Regions from separate parts of the Streptomyces sp. NPDC086549 genome, predicted to be linked through region 1. Evidence: riboswitches for the same ligand, from Rfam matches in the RefSeq annotation. Region 1 holds a riboswitch; the other holds the start of a gene.
What was found. A riboswitch is a leader RNA that binds a small molecule or an ion and turns the genes downstream of it on or off. The one in region 1 is predicted to bind cyclic di-AMP.

Region 1 (7,612 bases):
GTGGATACGCGCGCAGCGCCTGGGCTGGGACCGGCTGACCGTCGGTCAGCAGTGGCTGTGCGACCACGTCCTGGGGCTCGAACCCGCCGCCGGGGAGGAGCGGCCCGTCCCGCGCGTGTCGCACGCCGACAAATGGGCGGTCAACCTGGAGGCCGCCACGCAGTTCTTCGCGCGCGAGGGCCACCTGAGCGTCCCGCGCAAGCACGTGGAGACCGTCACCGTCACCGTCGGCGGCGGCGAGGGCCGGCAGGTCAGGCTCGGCGCCTGGATCAGCAACCAGCGCAGCCGCGCCGCCGCGCTCACCCCCGAAAGGGTGCGCCAGCTGTCCGACATCGGCATGAGGTGGGCGTAGCGCGGGACCGGCCGATGGGCGGAGGCCGCTCAGGCCATCAGCCCCGCGGCGACCGTCGCGCCCAGTTCCCAGCACGACTCGATGTCGGCCTTGCCGGGCTCGCCGGTGACGGTCACCGCGTCGGCCGTGCGGCGCCAGCCGAGGCCCGTGGTGATCGACTCGATCCCCCGCACCGCGCCCGTGACGTCGTTCCCGCCGTGCACGTAGTAGCCGAACGGCCGGCCCCGGGTCTCGTCCAGGCAGGGGTAGTAGACCTGGTCGAAGAAATGCTTGAGGGCACCCGACATGTAGCCGAGGTTCGCCGGGGTGCCGAGCAGGTAGCCGTCGGCGGCGAGCACGTCGGAGGCGGTCGCGGACAGGGCCGCCCGCCGCACGACCCGTACGCCCTCGATCTCGGGCGTCGTCGCACCGGACACGACGGCCTCCAGCATCGCCTGGCAGTTCGGTGAGGGCGTGTGATGGACGATCAGCAGAGTAGCCACGACCCGAACCTTGCCGTGGTCGCCCTTCCGGCCGCAAACGGCGGTGCCGTCGGAGGTGTCAGGGCTGTGCGGGCATGGTCCAGCAGTCGGAGACGGCGGGCATGCCGGACAGACGTGCGGTCAGCCAGGCGACGGCGGCGCCCTGGTCGGTGAGCAGTGGGCCGAAGTGGTTGAGCAGGGCGCGGCCGGCGTTCGGCAGGACGACTGGCACATAGGTGATGTCGGCGCCCGCCCGGCACCAGTCGACGGCGAGCCGGCGGGCCTGGGCGTGCGGGACGAGGTCGTCGTTGACGCCGGTCGCCACCCGGACCGGGCTCGCGGGCGTGGACGTACCGATCCGCTGTTCCTCCAGGTAGTCCCGGAGTGCGGGTTCGGACTGGATGATGTCGCCGAGCGACCGCCCGTCGTTCGTCCAGGCCGTGCTGTGCACGGAGCCGTACGCGAAGAGCGCGTCGCCGACGCACATGGTGGACAGGTCGGCGAGTGCGGCCATGCCCGCCGCGTTCAGGTGGGCCTCGGCGATCGGCTTGAGGGCCGGGTCGGACTGCAGGAACCCGTTGACCGCCCAGCCGAGCGCGCCGGCCAGGTCGCTTCCGTCGATGGCCCGCGTGACCTCGGTCAGGTCGGCGGGCGGTGCGCCGGAATAGGTGCCGGCGAGGGCGACATCGGGGGCGTAGGCAGGCTGGAGTTCGGCGGCCGCCGCGGTCGCGCCGCCGCCCTGGCTGTAGCCGAACAGGCCCACGCGCGAGGCGGACGTGACCGACGCACCGTCGAGGGCACGGGCGGCGCGAACGGCGTCCAGCACGGCGTGCGCCCCGTCGAGGCGGTTGACGTACGTGTGCAGCCGGTCGGTCGTGCCGAGGCCGACGTAGTCGGTGACCACGACCGCGACGCCCTCGGCCAGGAGCCGGTAGATCGCCAGGTCCTCGTATCCGACCGACACCGTCTCGCCGTTGAGCAGCAGTGGATGCTCCAGGCCCATCGAGGCGGCGCACTGGTCGCCCTGCCCCATCGTGCCGGGCGCCAGCGCGACCAGCGGGCGCGCTCCCCCGGCCGGCCACGCGGCCGCCGGTTCGATGTAGGCGCCGGTCACCGCCACCGGTCGGCCGCCGGAGTCGGTGGACTTGTACATCAGGCGGGTCGCCCGGCCGGGCAGCGGGCCGGGGATGCTCGGCAGGCTCAGTGCGAGCGGGAGGGGTTCGCTGCGGATCAGGGCACCGTCGGCCGTGGGCAGTGTGACGGGCGGGTTGTAGAAGGCCGGGATCGTGACACCCCGGGACACCACCGGGTCCGACCCGGTGTCCGCGGCGGCGGGCACGGTCCGAACGCCGAGGCAGGCGGCGGTCATGGCGACGGCTACGGGCAGCAGGCGAGCGAGGAGGGGCATGGCGGACCTCCTGGGCAGGGGAGGCTGTTGTCTCCGGAGCGGCTGCCAGGACGGTACCGGCGAGACTATTACCGGCGGTAGCACTCGATAGATTACGGTTCAGTAATATGACTGACCGTCAAGCACACGGCGCTGTCGGCACCCTCGGATACTGTGTCCCGTCTGGATCAAGGAGGGGGAGACGGCGTTGCGGATCACGACGGACACCGTGCGGGGCGGACTGGCCCCGGTGCTGTTGCTTGCGGGGATGCTGGCGGGTTGCGCGGAGTCGCCGGAGGACGACGCGAAGGCGCCGGCGACGGCTCAGGCCACAGGAGCGAAGGGCACGGCCGCCAGGAGCGGCGGCACCATCGGGGCCGCCGGCTCGGCCTGTGAACTGCCGGTCACCTTCGCCCTCGCCAAGCGCTGGAAGGCGAAGGCGGTCCACGCCGGCGCGGCCTCCAGCGCTTCGAGCGGCTCCGACGGCGAACTGGCCGGGGACCTCGCCGACGCCCTGCTCCACCAGGGCCCGGTCACGATGGCGTGCGAGATCGACGCCAAGCCCGCCGGGAACATCGGCTTCCTGCGCGTGTGGACGGGGTCCCCGGGTGACGGCGACGCCCGCTCGGTACTGCGGGCCTTCGTGGCCGCCGAGGGCAACACGAGCAAGGAGAAGTACCGCACGTTCAAGGCGGGCGGAGTCTCCGGCGTCGAAGTGGAGTACCTCTACACGAGCAAGCTCCTGGACGAGGTGAAGAAGGAGAGCGCCTTCGCCGTCGCCACCTCGGACGGCACGGTCGTGCTGCACCTCGGCGGAATGGACACGGAGGAGCACGAGGAGATGCTCCCGGCGTACGAACTCGCGAAGCGCACGCTGCGCGTGGCGTGAGCCGGAACAGCGCGGCCGCCGCCGTCCGGGTGCGTGATGGGACACCCGGACAGCGGCGGCCGGCGCTTCGCGGCGGACGTCACACGGAGCGGCGTCCCATACGGCGGAGTACCACGAAGCCCGCGATCACCAGGAGCGCGCCGATGCCCGCGGGCCACAGGTGCGCGCCCGTCTCCGCGAGTCCACCCTGGACCGCCTGCGGTTCGGTCTGCGCGGCGGCGGCCGTCGGATCGTTCGCTCCCGGGGCCGGCGACTGGGCCGCCTCGCCGATCTCGGCGGGCTGCGTCGACTGGCTGTCGGACGCCTGGGCCGAACCACCCTTGCCCGAACCGGCCTTGCCCGAGCCTCCGTTGCCGGAGTGGCCCTTGTCCGAGGTGACGTGGGTGGGTGACGAGGTGGCGTAGACCCTGGGCTTCTCGGTGGCGGGAGCGTCCGTCGAACCGGCGTCCGTCGGCTCGGCGGCCGGCTTGTCGGTGGTCGGTGTGTCGGTGGTCGGCGTGTCGGTGGTCGGTGTGTCGGCCGGGGGCTCCGAGGGCTGCTCGGTCGCCGTGTTGCCGGGCTCGGGCTCGTCACCGGTGCCGGGCTGGGCGGGGCTGGAGGCCGGCGGCTCGCTGGGCTCCTTGCTGGGCTCCTGACCGGGCGCGGGGGCCGCACCGGCGCCGCAGGTCCGGCCGGAGTTGATGCAGTCGACCATCTTGTTCATGAGGTCTTCGTCGAAGACGTTGATGAAGTCGCCGTGGTCCGTGACCGGCTTGTGCAACTGCTCCGGGAAGGAGTCCACGGCGAACAGCGGAACCGTCCGGCCGCCGTCCTGGAGGCTCGGCGCGTCGACGTCGTAGACAATGCGCTGCACCAGCTGCGGAATGGGCTCGAATCCGTTCGGGCAGTTGCCCTCCTTGTCGGCGAACGCCACATGGGTGCGGTGGTTGGCGCTGTCGATGTTCCGACCGTCCCAGCAGCTCTGGAACTTGAACGTGCGGACGACGTCAGTGCCGGACGGGCACAGCGGGTACTTGTCCTTCAGCTGCCGGTCCTCGAACCCGGTGCAGCTCCACGACGCGTTGGCGTTGCCGGGACCGTTGACGAACGCCTTGGCGTCACCGGTGATGATGCGCAGCAGCCGCGGCATGGCCGTGACCTTGCCGCGGGGGTTGCCCACGAACGTCAGCGTGACCTGCTTGGGCGTGACGATCTGACCGGCGTTGCCCTCGGTTCCGCCGCCGGGGGCACCGGCGTCCCGCTCCTGCTTGCCGTTCTGCAGGCGCAGCACGGGCCAGTAGTACGACGACTTGTCGCCCTGGTCCGCACAGCTCGTGTCGCCGTTCGCCAGGTCGTCGTCGCTGGCGAAGGCGTTGTTGGCCTGGTTGCCGACGTAGTCGTGGAAGTGGTGGGCACCGTTGGAGACGCCGGGGGCGACGATCACGTTGTCGGAGTTGAACACACCGTTGGCGTTGACGCCACAGCTGCTGGAGAAGGAGCCGCGGGAGGCGTCGGACTGCGCGGCCGGGGTCTGCGCGTTGGGCTGGACGGAGGTGATGTCCGCGTAGTCCGCGGCCACGGGGCCGTTGCCGGCCTGGCCGCCGTTGCCCTGCCCGGCACCGGACTGGCCCTGGCCGCCGTTGCCCGGGCTCTGGCTCGCGTCGCCGGGGTTCTGGCTCGCGGCGCCCTGGCTCTGGCCGCCGTCACCCTGGTTCTGGTTGCCGGAGGGCTGCAGCGTGCACGCCGCCATGTCGTCCAGCCCCTGCGGGCGGTCGCCCACGCGGTCGATGGCGTCCGCGATGCGATCGATCGTCTCGGACCGCTTGTCCTTCAGCGGGTTCATGATCGTGTCGTCCGAGGACCCGGAGTCCTGCTGCTGGGCCTGCGCCGACTGCTGCAGTTGCTGGTAGGCCGCCGCGATCTGCTGGTCGAGGAGGGCGAGTTGCCGGTCGACGTCGTCCCTGGCCTCGTCCGGCACCGCGGTCAGCCGGCTCCCGACGTCCGGGCAGTCGATCGTCGCCGCTCCCGAAAGGACCCAACCGTTCTGGGCCGGCTGGTCCGAGCCGCTCTCGGTCGCGGAGGCATAGACGTTCGCCGCTATGAGTCCCCCTCCGCCCAACATCAGTGCGACCGCTGCGAAGGTCGCGCGTCGTGCGCCTGTTGGGCGTCTGCGCGTGTTGCGTCCCACGGAAGTACCCCTGCGTCTCGTCGAATCCGGCTCGGCATGGAAATCCCCCATCCCATACGGATCCGGCGGCACAGGTGTTCAAACGCCTCGCGGATTCATCACAACCTCACAGGAAACGGGGGCACCGTGACGGTGCTTCCGCAGGCCACCGGGCCGACCACGCCCGCGACCGTGCGGCAAATGTCCCGGTGACAACACCTCGGCACCGAACCCACAGGCGAATATCACAAATACGTATCGGACATATCGCGCTTCAACCTTCACACGAGGGACACAAGTTGGCTAGGTTGACGACCAGGCTGCACGGCTTCCCCCGACGAACCCCGTCGAACCGCGTGGCCTCCGCCGAGTCCGGGCTCCTTCGAGGCAGCCGGAGCCGGGGACCCAACCGACATTGGGGTGAATCGGCCCGACTGCCCACCAGGGCACGGGCCGTAGGGCACGCCTTCCGGAAACGACCGCCCGAACCCGACAGCTAACTCGGTAGGCGGAGCACGGAAGGAGTACGTCTCCCATGGCGTCGGAGAGCCGCGACGAGGTTCGGCAGCGGATCAGCACCCTTTACGACCAGGCCGAAAACGCCACGGGTAACTACAACGGGACCCGTGCGATGTCGGCGGGGTCGCGAAACCGGGGTGTCCCGCTCCGCAAGAGGGCGGGCACCGATCCCGACCTCGACAACGTGACCCGTCAGTGGTTCGACGCGGCGCGAGCGAAGCTGGGTCCGACCGTTCCCGCCGCACTGCCGGCCGACCGGATGCCGCCGCAGCGCCCGGCCGGAGGTCGTCCCACGGCTCCGACGGGGGGCGGTTTCCCCGGTGGTGAGCGGGAGTCGGCCGATCGGGCCCTTCCGCCGGAACTGGCCGCCTGGGTGGCGGAGCGTGCGGCCGCGGAACTGACCGGCGGCAGGCCCGTCGCCGAGTTGCCCGGCCGCCCGGTGGCGGAGCTGACCGCCCGGCCCATCGCCGCGCTGCCCGCCGTGCCCGAGCCGCGGCGAGAGCTCGAGGCGGCCGCCGCGGCGCTGCTGCCCGCGCCATCGCCCGCGCCCGGCGCGGCGCCGCGCCGGCCCTCGCCCGCGACCTCCAAGGGGCAGAACCAGCGGAAGCTCACCGCGGCCCGCGACCTCCTGTCCCGGTCCGCCGCTCAGCGCGGCACGCCGGTCGCCGCGATCGAGTCCCGGCCGGCGGAGGAATCCTGGTTCCCCGCGCAGCCCCTCGGCTCGACGGGCTCTTTCGCCACCGGCGCCCTGACCGGACAACCGGGCATGGCAGCGGCCACGACCACCCCCGCCACCGCGAACCCGCTCACCGACACCGGAGCCTTCGCCGCACCCGCCCCCGCGGCAAGCCCCTACACCACCGGCACCTTCACCACCGGTGGTCTGACCGCACAACCGGGCATGGCAGCGGCCATGACCACCCCTGCCACGGCGAACCCGCTCACCGACACCGGAGCTTTCGCCGCACCCGCCCCCGCCGCCACAACAAGCCCCTACACCACCGGCACCTTCACCACCGTCGCCCCCGCCGCACAGGTCGGCATGCCCGCCGCCACGGCAAGCCCGTACGCGACCGGCACCTTCACCACCGGTGGTGTCACGGACACCGGCTCCTTCGCCGCCGTCGGTGTGGGCGGTGCGGCGGAGTCCGCGTACGCAGGCAAGGCCATGAAGGCGCTCGCCTTCGCCCGCGCGCAGATCGGCAAGCCCTGCGTCTGGGGCGCGATGGGGCCGGGCTCCTACGACTGCTCCAGTCTCACCCAGGCCGCCTGGCGGGCCGCCGGGGTCGAGCTGCCGCGTACCGCGGCGGAGCAGGCCGGTGCGGGCACCCCTGTCACCACCGCCGACATCCAGGTCGGTGACCTCATCGTCTTCTTCGACAACGCCAGCCACGTCGGCTTCTCCACCGGCAACGGCATGATGATCCACGCACCGGGCCCGGGGGCCTTCATCCGCGAGGAGTCGATCTACGGCGCCGGGGAGACGGCGATCCACCGGGTGATCCGGCCCGCGTGAGGCCCGTGGCCGGGCACCGACAGGCGCCCGGCTCACCCCCGTCGGCCGCGCCGGCTCTCATAGTGGTCCAGGAGGGTCTCCTCGATCGGGCGGTAGGTGAGGCCCAGTTCGCGCACGCTCCTGCTGTTGTCGACCCGGAAGCGGATGCCCAGGTGCTTGCGGATGTAGTCCTGGGTCAGGCCGAAGGCCGGGCCGAGGACGCGTACCGGCCAGTGCGGGAGCGCGGTACGCGGGAGGCGGAGGTCGCGGGGGTACCGGGTGCGGATGACGCGTGACATCTCGTGGAAGGACGTCATGGTCTCGGCCGCGACGATGTAACGCCCCTTCGCCGCCGGGTTCTCC
Region 2 (7,612 bases), on a different contig from region 1:
CCCAGGGAGGAGAGGAACTCCGCGTCCCCCTCGGTCGCGTGCGCGAGGTGGCCGCTGCGGAACAGCACCCCGTACCGCACCCGCCGCCCGTCCGTCGTCGGCAGTCCGCCCACGTCACGGAAGTTGCGCACACCGGACAGCTCCGGCTCGGTCGACGGGACCTGCTGTGTCACGGGGGCTCCTCACGGCCGGGCGACGCCGACGCGGCTCGTCGACGGGCATGTGCTTGACGATACGACATGAGTTTCCTCAGGCAATGAGTTGTCCACAGGCGTTGCCTCGGAGCACTCCGGCCCGTGATGATGTTGGTGCTTGAGCGGATCTGTTGACACTTGTGAGGGCCCCATGGTGGACATCGCCGAAAACGGTCGTACGTGGCTCCTGTCCGGACCGGCCAGCAGCTACGCGCTGCACCTCACCGAGGCGGACGAACTGCTCCACCTCCACTGGGGCCCGAGAATCGAGCTCGCCGACGCCGAGGCCCTCGCCGTGCGCCCGCTGCCCGGCTACTGGCCCTTCGAGTCCCCGCTCGACGGCCGTGAGGAGTACCCGGTCGAGGGCGGCCCCCGCTTCGTCCGCCCCGCCCTGTCCGTGCGCACCGAGGAGCGGCGCGGCACCGAGTGGACCTTCGAGACGTACGAGACGGAGGGCGACGAGCTGAGGCTGCGCTTCCGGGACGCCGGGCTGTCCGTCACCCTGCACTACCGGATGCGTGCAGACGTGGTCGAGCGCTGGGTGACCGTCGGCAACCAGGGGCACGCGCGCGTGGAGCTGCTCCGCGCCGACCCGGCCGCCTGGACCCTGCCCGACCGGGAGGGCTGGCGGCTGTCCCAGCTGCACGGCCGCTGGGCCGCCGAGTCCCGGCTGACCGTCTCCCCCCTCACGTACGGCGAGAAAGTCATCGGCAGCCGCCGCGGCCACACCGGGCACCAGCACCTGCCCTGGGTGGCGCTCGACACGGACGCCACCGAGGAGCGCGGTGAGGTGTACGGCTGCGCGCTGGGCTGGTCGGGTTCCTGGCGGATCGCGGTCGCCCAGCTCCCGGACGCGCGCGTGCAGATCACCGGCGGCGCCGGCTACGACGACTCCGGCCTGCTGATGCTGGGCGAGGGGGAGTCGTACACGAGCCCGGTCTTCGCGGGCCTGTGGAGCGACGGCGGTTTCGGCGGTGCCAGCCGCGCCTGGCACGCCTACCAGCGGGCGTACGTCATCCCGGACGCCGGCCGGGACCGGCCCGTGCTGTTCAACTCCTGGGAGGCCACGAACTTCGACATCTCCGAGGAGCAGCAGGCGACGCTCGCCCGCAGGGCCGCGGCGATCGGCGTCGAGCTGTTCGTGGTCGACGACGGCTGGTTCGGCACCCGCACCAGCGACCGGGCCGGACTCGGCGACTGGACACCCAACCCCGACCGCTTCCCGAACGGCCTCAAGCCGCTCGCCGACTATGTGCACGCCCTCGGCATGCAGTTCGGTATCTGGGTCGAGCCCGAGATGGTCAACCCGGACAGCGACCTGTACCGCGCACACCCCGACTGGGTGCAGTACCAGTCGGGACGAAAGCGGACGGAACTGCGCAATCAGCTCGTTCTCAACCTGGCCCGCGAGGACGTCCAGGAGTACCTCTGGGAGCAGCTCGACAGCCTGCTCTCCAGTGCCCCCGTCGACTATGTGAAGTGGGACTTCAACCGCTGCTTCACCGACGCGGGCTGGCCCGGGGACCCGTACCCGCAGCGGCTCTGGGTCGACCATGTGCGCGCCCTGTACGCCCTCCTGGACCGGCTGCGGGCGGCCCACCCGGGCGTCGCGTTCGAGTCCTGCTCGGGCGGCGGCGGCCGGATCGACCTCGGTGTGATGAGCCGTACCGACCAGGTGTGGACCTCCGACAACACCGACCCGCTCGACCGGCTCGCCATCCAGCACGGCTTCAGCCAGATCCACCCGGCGCGGATCATGGCCGCCTGGGTCACCGACAGCCCGAACCACCAGCTCAACGGCAGGGTCAGCTCGCTGCGCTTCCGCTTCGTGAGTGCGATGGCGGGCGTCCTCGGGGTCGGCGGCGACCTCGCGGAATGGACCGAGGGTGAACTCGCCGAGGCCCGGGAGTGGGTGGAGCTCTACAAGGACATCCGCCCGGTGGTGCAGCACGGCGAGCTGTACCGGCTGCGGCCGCCGGAGGGCGGGCTGAGTGCGGTGCAGTACGTGCGCGGGGACGAGGCCGTCGTACTCGCCTGGCTCCAGGCCCAGCGGTACGGCGAGCCGGCCCCGGCGCTGCGGCTGCGCGGCCTCGACCCGACGGCTTCGTACGAATGCCGCGAAACGGGCGAAGTGCATCGCGGTGCCGTACTGCTGCACCACGGGCTGCGTACCGGGCTGCGGGGCGATCTCGACGCGGCGGTCTTCCGTTTCCGGCGCATCTGAGTGGCATGCCCGGATTGACCCATTCATCCAAACTCGCTCCGGAATGAAGGGGCCTGGAAGACGGTGCGTGAGGAGCGTCATATCCGTGACCGTCCGTCGCGCGTCATGCCTACGTAATTCGCCTGCTTCCCCTGGGGATTGAGCAGGGAAATGCCGCGGGAATTCACGGAGGGTGACCGGGAATTCCCGTAACGGATCATGTGAAACACGGACACAGGGAATTTTCTGCTTGTCGCTCCGCATCCCGGTCGCTTACGTTCGCCCCAATCCGGACGGAACGCCGAATCCTGCCGCCGCCCGGAGTCCCCACACAATCACCCGTGTACGGCAGGAGCGGGGGACCCACCAGGTATGACTGCCTGTCCCGGTCTCCGGGACGGCTAGGGGTGAAGTCGCGCTCCGCGCGCGGCCGGGCAGCTCCAGCCCGAACCCGACAGCTCACCTCGCAGGCGCCGGAGAGGAATTCGCCATGCCCGCGAAGGGTAAGCACCGCCGCCCCAAGCCCCGCCGCTTCACCCGCAGGATCGCCGTCGCCGGTACCGGTGGCGCCGCGCTGGCGCTGCCGCTGATCGGGGCCGCCGGTGCCCATGCGGCCACTCCGCAGTCCGCTCCCGAAAAGGCCGTCCAGTCGCTTCCGACGTTCGAGAAGAAGGCCGCGCCGGTGCATTCGGGTGCGCGCACTTACACGGTGAAGACCGGCGACTACCTGTCGAGGATCGCCGAGGAGCAGAACGTCCGTGGCGGCTGGCACCGGCTCTACCGGGACAACCGCGAGGCCGTCGGCGACAACCCGTCGCTGATCCACCCCGGTCTGAAGCTCGCCCTCGGCAAGAAGGCCGCGCCGAGCGCCACGCCCTCGTCCTCGAACCCCTCGCGGCCGTCGTCCTCCTCCGCCTCGTCCGCGAAGTCGTCGTCAGCGCAGTCGTCGTCCGCGTCGGACGCTTCCGCCGCGTCGAACTCTTCCTTCGCGCCGGACGCTTCCTCCGCGTCGGACGTGTCGACGCAGAACGCCCAGACCACGACCGCCGGCGTCTCGACCGGGTACACCCTCCCGGTGACGGGTGCCGCCGTCGGCACCGGCTACCACGTGCCGGGCGGCATGTGGTCCAGCGGCTACCACACGGGCGTCGACTTCGTCGTCCCGACCGGCACCTCGGTCAAGGCCGTGGCCGCGGGCACCGTCGTCTCCGCGGGCTGGGGCGGCGCGTACGGCAACCAGGTCGTCATCAAGCTCGACGACGGCTACTACGCGCAGTACGCCCACCTGTCCCAGCTCTCCGTCTCGGCCGGCCAGACCGTGGTCGCGGGCCAGCAGGTCGGCCTCTCCGGCGCGACCGGCAACGTCACGGGCCCGCACCTGCACTTCGAGATCCGCACCACGCCGAACTACGGCTCGGACGTGGACCCGGTCGGCTACCTCCGCTCGCACGGCGCCCCCGTCGCGTGACGGCCGGCCCCGCCGGTGCGCCTCAACGCGCCTGGGCGGGGCCCTATTCCCTCGTTGGCAAACTATTTAAGAGTGTCTTATCTCACCGTTCGTCAACCTCTTCTTACGGTCGCGTAGGTCACATCCGAAGGTGAATCATGGGCCGATGTGGCAGACGATTCGAAGAGTGACAACAGATCAGTGATCGGGTCGTACGTGGCGGTGGGGGACAGCTTCACCGAGGGCGTCGGCGACCCCGGCCCGGACGGGGCATTCGTCGGCTGGGCCGACCGCTTCGCGGTGCTTCTCGCGGACCGGCGGCCCGAGGGCGACTTCGAATACAACAACCTCGCGGTACGCGGGAAGCTGCTCGACCAGATCGTGGCCGACCAGCTCCCGCAGGCCGTGGAACTCGCGCCGGACCTGGTGTCCTTCTGCGCGGGCGGCAACGACATCCTCCGCCCCGGCGGGGACCCGGACGAGGTGGCCGAGCGCTTCGAGCGGGCGGTCGCCCGGCTGACCGAGGCGGTCGGCACGGTCATGGTGACGACCGGGTTCGACACCCGTGGCGTGCCCGTGCTCAAGCACCTGCGCGGCAAGATCGCCACGTACAACGGGCACGTCCGGGCCATCGCCGACCGGTACGGCTGCCCGGTGCTCGACCTCTGGTCCCTGAAGACCCTCCAGGACCGGCGCGCCTGGGACGGCGACCGGCTCCACCTCTCGTCCGACGGGCACACGCGCGTCGCGCTGCGGGCGGGCCAGGTGCTCGGCCTGGAGATCCCGGCCGAGCCGGACCAGCCCTGGCCTCCGCTTCCGCCCCGCGGCACCCTCGACGTGCGCCGCGACGACGTCCAGTGGGCCCGTGAGTACCTGGTCCCGTGGATCGGGCGGCGGTTGCGCGGGGAGTCGTCGGGAGACCACGTGACGGCGAAGGGGACGCTGTCCCCGGACGACATCAAGATGCGGATCGCCTCGGTCGCCTGAAAGGGCGCCGCTCGCGGTGCACGGCGTGACGGCGCCGGAGCGTTCACCGCTCCGGCGCCGTCAACGCTTCCCGGTCCAGGCCGAGTTCCCGGGCGAGGGCCTCGTCGACCCACTGCTGCGCCCGGGACCGCGGGACCGCGCCCGCATAGGACGTCAGCTGTACGGCGAGCCCGTCGAGCAGGGCCGTCAGCCGCAGGGCCGTACCGTTCGGGTCGGGGCACCGGAACTCGCCCGCCGCCACGCCCTGCGCGATGACCTCGGTGATGGCCGCCTTCCACTGGCTGTCCAGATTCCGGGTGACGTCGCGGAGGGCGGGCTCGCGCAGGGCCACCGCCCAGCCCTCGATCCACAGCCGCCAGCCCTTGGCCTGACCGGTCGGCGCGTACCAGCGCACAGCGGCCCGCAGCCGGCGCAGCGCGGTCGTACGGCGGCCCAGCAGCTTGCGCAGATGCGCCAGGTCGTCCTCGGCCGCATGGGTGAACGCGGCGGCGACCAGCTTCTCCTTGGTCGAGAAGTGATACAGGACCAGTGCGTTGCTCACCCCGAGGGCCGAGGCCACGTCGGCGATCCTGACCGCCGCCACGCCCCGCGCCTCGATCTGCTCGACGGCGGCACGCAGCAGTTCCTCCCGCCGCTCCGCCACGCTCAACCGCACTCTCGCCACGCGGCCACCCTAATCCGTTTCCGTCCACGAACTGGTGGTCGAGCCCGCGGCGGGCGGTCGCGGCCGGCCTCAGGCCGACGGGCGGGGCTCTCCGGCACACGTCACCGGTACCAGCCGAACCGCTCCGCGATCACCGGCAGCCGGTCGGCCACGATGGCGTGCGCGGCCGCCCGCGGTGTCGTGGCGTCCGCCTCCGCGCGGGCCAGCATGCGGTCGATCAGGGCACGCATGGAGCGCCGGGTGTAGGCGAACGCCTCGTCCGCGTCGGGACCGATGTCGCCGAACAGCGTCCACCACCACCAGGCGTTCGTCCCGGAGTTGACCACCACGTCCGGCAGTATCGTCACCCCGCGCGCGGACAGCAGTTCCTCGGCCGCCGGGAGCACGGGCATGTTGGCCGCCTCGACGATCCAGCGGGCGGTGATCCGCTCCTGGTCGACGGTGTCGATCGCGTACGAAACGGCGGCGGGCACCAGCACGTCGGCGTCGGCGGACAGCCAGGCGTCTCCCGGCAGTTCGCGGTCGTCGGAGCGCAGCACGGCCCGGTCGACGGTGCCGTACGCGTCCCGCGCGGCCAGCAGCGCCTCGACGTCCAGGCCCGCCGGATTGCTGATGGTGCCCTTGATGTCGGCGACGGCCACGATCGTCAGGCCCGCCCGCGCGAGGAAGCGCGCCGTGGCCCCGCCCATGGTGCCCAGTCCCTGCACGGCGACCCGTGTCCCGATGTGCGGCGCCCCGGCCCGGTCCAGGGCGGCGAGCACCGACTCGGCGACCCCGCAGCCGCCGACCAGCTCGTCGAGGCCGATGCCGTCCACCTCGACCGCGAAGGCGTCCGCGAGCCGTCGGCGCGCCGTGGCCTCGTCGTCCAGCAGCGGGTACACGGCCTGTATGGACGACACGAGCCCCGCCTCGGCGGCGGCGCGGTCGACCAGGTCCTGGGTGAGGCCGAGGTCCTCGCCGGTGGTCCAGAAACTCTCGATGTACGGCCGCATGGCGCGCAGGTAGCGCACGAGCAGCCCGTACGCCTCCGGGTCTCGGGGGTCGCAGTCGATGCCGCCCTTGGCGCCGCCCAGGGGCACGTAGCGGCCTTCGGGGTTGTAGTGCAGGGCTTCCTTCATGGTCATGCCGCGGGCGAGCCCGGCCACCTCGTCGAGGGTGCAGCCGGGCCGCATCCGCAGACCGCCGCTGGCCACTCCCCGCACCAGCCGGTCGACGACCAGGAAGCCCTGGTGGCCGGTGACGTGGTCGGTCCAGACGAGCGACATGAGGGGGGCGGTCATGCGGTGTTCTCCTCGGGGGCGGCGCGCCGGCGCGCCGATGGTTACTGAATCGTGGGTCAGTATCCGAAGGCCGGTCCGCCTGTGTCAACGCAAGAACGCGCAGGGACGGGACTTCTGCCGGTCGAGGGTGCCCTCAGCGGTGTGACGGACGAGACAGCACGGATGTGACGTCGGGCGCCGGTGGATTTCACGGGGCCGGTGACACCGCACCGTGACCCCGGCGATCCGGAGATGTCGGAGGGGCCGACCATAATGGATGACCTCAGCAACACCACCTGGAGGTACCGTGACCGGTTTGCGTTCCCTGAGCTCCGGGCTCCGCGCACTGCAGCCCGCTGCCTTCGGCGTGGACCCGGGCGGTGACCGCCTGGCGCGTATCCACAGATCGCCCCACTTCAAGGACGGTGTCTTCCAGAACCCGGGAGGCACGGCACGCACCCGGCCCTCCGGCTCGATGCTGGACTTCGCGAAGGTCTTCTTCGACAAGGACGAGCGGCCCAGGCGCGCCCCGCAGGGCACGGTCCCGGTGCACGCCACCACCCTCGCCGACCTCGCCAAGCCCCCGGCCACCGGGCTGCGGCTGACGTGGATGGGCCACTCCAGCGTGCTCGCGGAGATCGACGGACAGCGTGTGCTCTTCGACCCCGTCTGGGGTGAGCGGTGCTCCCCGTTCCCGTTCGCCGGGCCCAAGCGGCTGCACCCGGTCCCGGTCCCACTGGCGGCGCTCGGCCCGGTCGACGTCGTGGTCATCTCGCACGACCACTACGACCACCTGGACATGCCCACGATCAAGGCGCTGGCCGGCACGGACACCCTGTTCGCCGTGCCGCTGGGCGT

Region 2: linked by a shared signal. The riboswitch ahead of ACIPSA_RS14325 (peptidoglycan DD-metalloendopeptidase family protein) and the one ahead of ACIPSA_RS26270 (C40 family peptidase) in region 1 are both predicted to bind cyclic di-AMP.

Annotation. Positions count from the first base shown of each region.
Region 1 is NZ_JBIVBS010000008.1:354,722-362,333, forward strand. Features, by position in the region: gene ACIPSA_RS26245 (Helicase associated domain protein) at 1-352, shown strand, start outside; gene ACIPSA_RS26250 (flavodoxin family protein) at 382-834, opposite strand; gene ACIPSA_RS26255 (lipase family protein) at 893-2,221, opposite strand; gene ACIPSA_RS26260 (lipoprotein) at 2,409-3,089, shown strand; gene ACIPSA_RS26265 (DUF1996 domain-containing protein) at 3,169-5,190, opposite strand; cyclic di-AMP (ydaO/yuaA leader) riboswitch at 5,590-5,762, shown strand; gene ACIPSA_RS26270 (C40 family peptidase) at 5,771-7,270, shown strand; gene ACIPSA_RS26275 (NAD-dependent epimerase/dehydratase family protein) at 7,303-7,612, opposite strand, start outside.
Region 2 is NZ_JBIVBS010000003.1:747,098-754,709, forward strand. Features, by position in the region: gene ACIPSA_RS14315 (tyrosine-protein phosphatase) at 1-173, opposite strand, end outside; gene ACIPSA_RS14320 (alpha-galactosidase) at 346-2,418, shown strand; cyclic di-AMP (ydaO/yuaA leader) riboswitch at 2,724-2,883, shown strand; gene ACIPSA_RS14325 (peptidoglycan DD-metalloendopeptidase family protein) at 2,888-3,865, shown strand; gene ACIPSA_RS14330 (SGNH/GDSL hydrolase family protein) at 4,046-4,831, shown strand; gene ACIPSA_RS14335 (TetR/AcrR family transcriptional regulator) at 4,875-5,495, opposite strand; gene ACIPSA_RS14340 (Glu/Leu/Phe/Val dehydrogenase dimerization domain-containing protein) at 5,597-6,775, opposite strand; gene ACIPSA_RS14345 (MBL fold metallo-hydrolase) at 7,062-7,612, shown strand, end outside.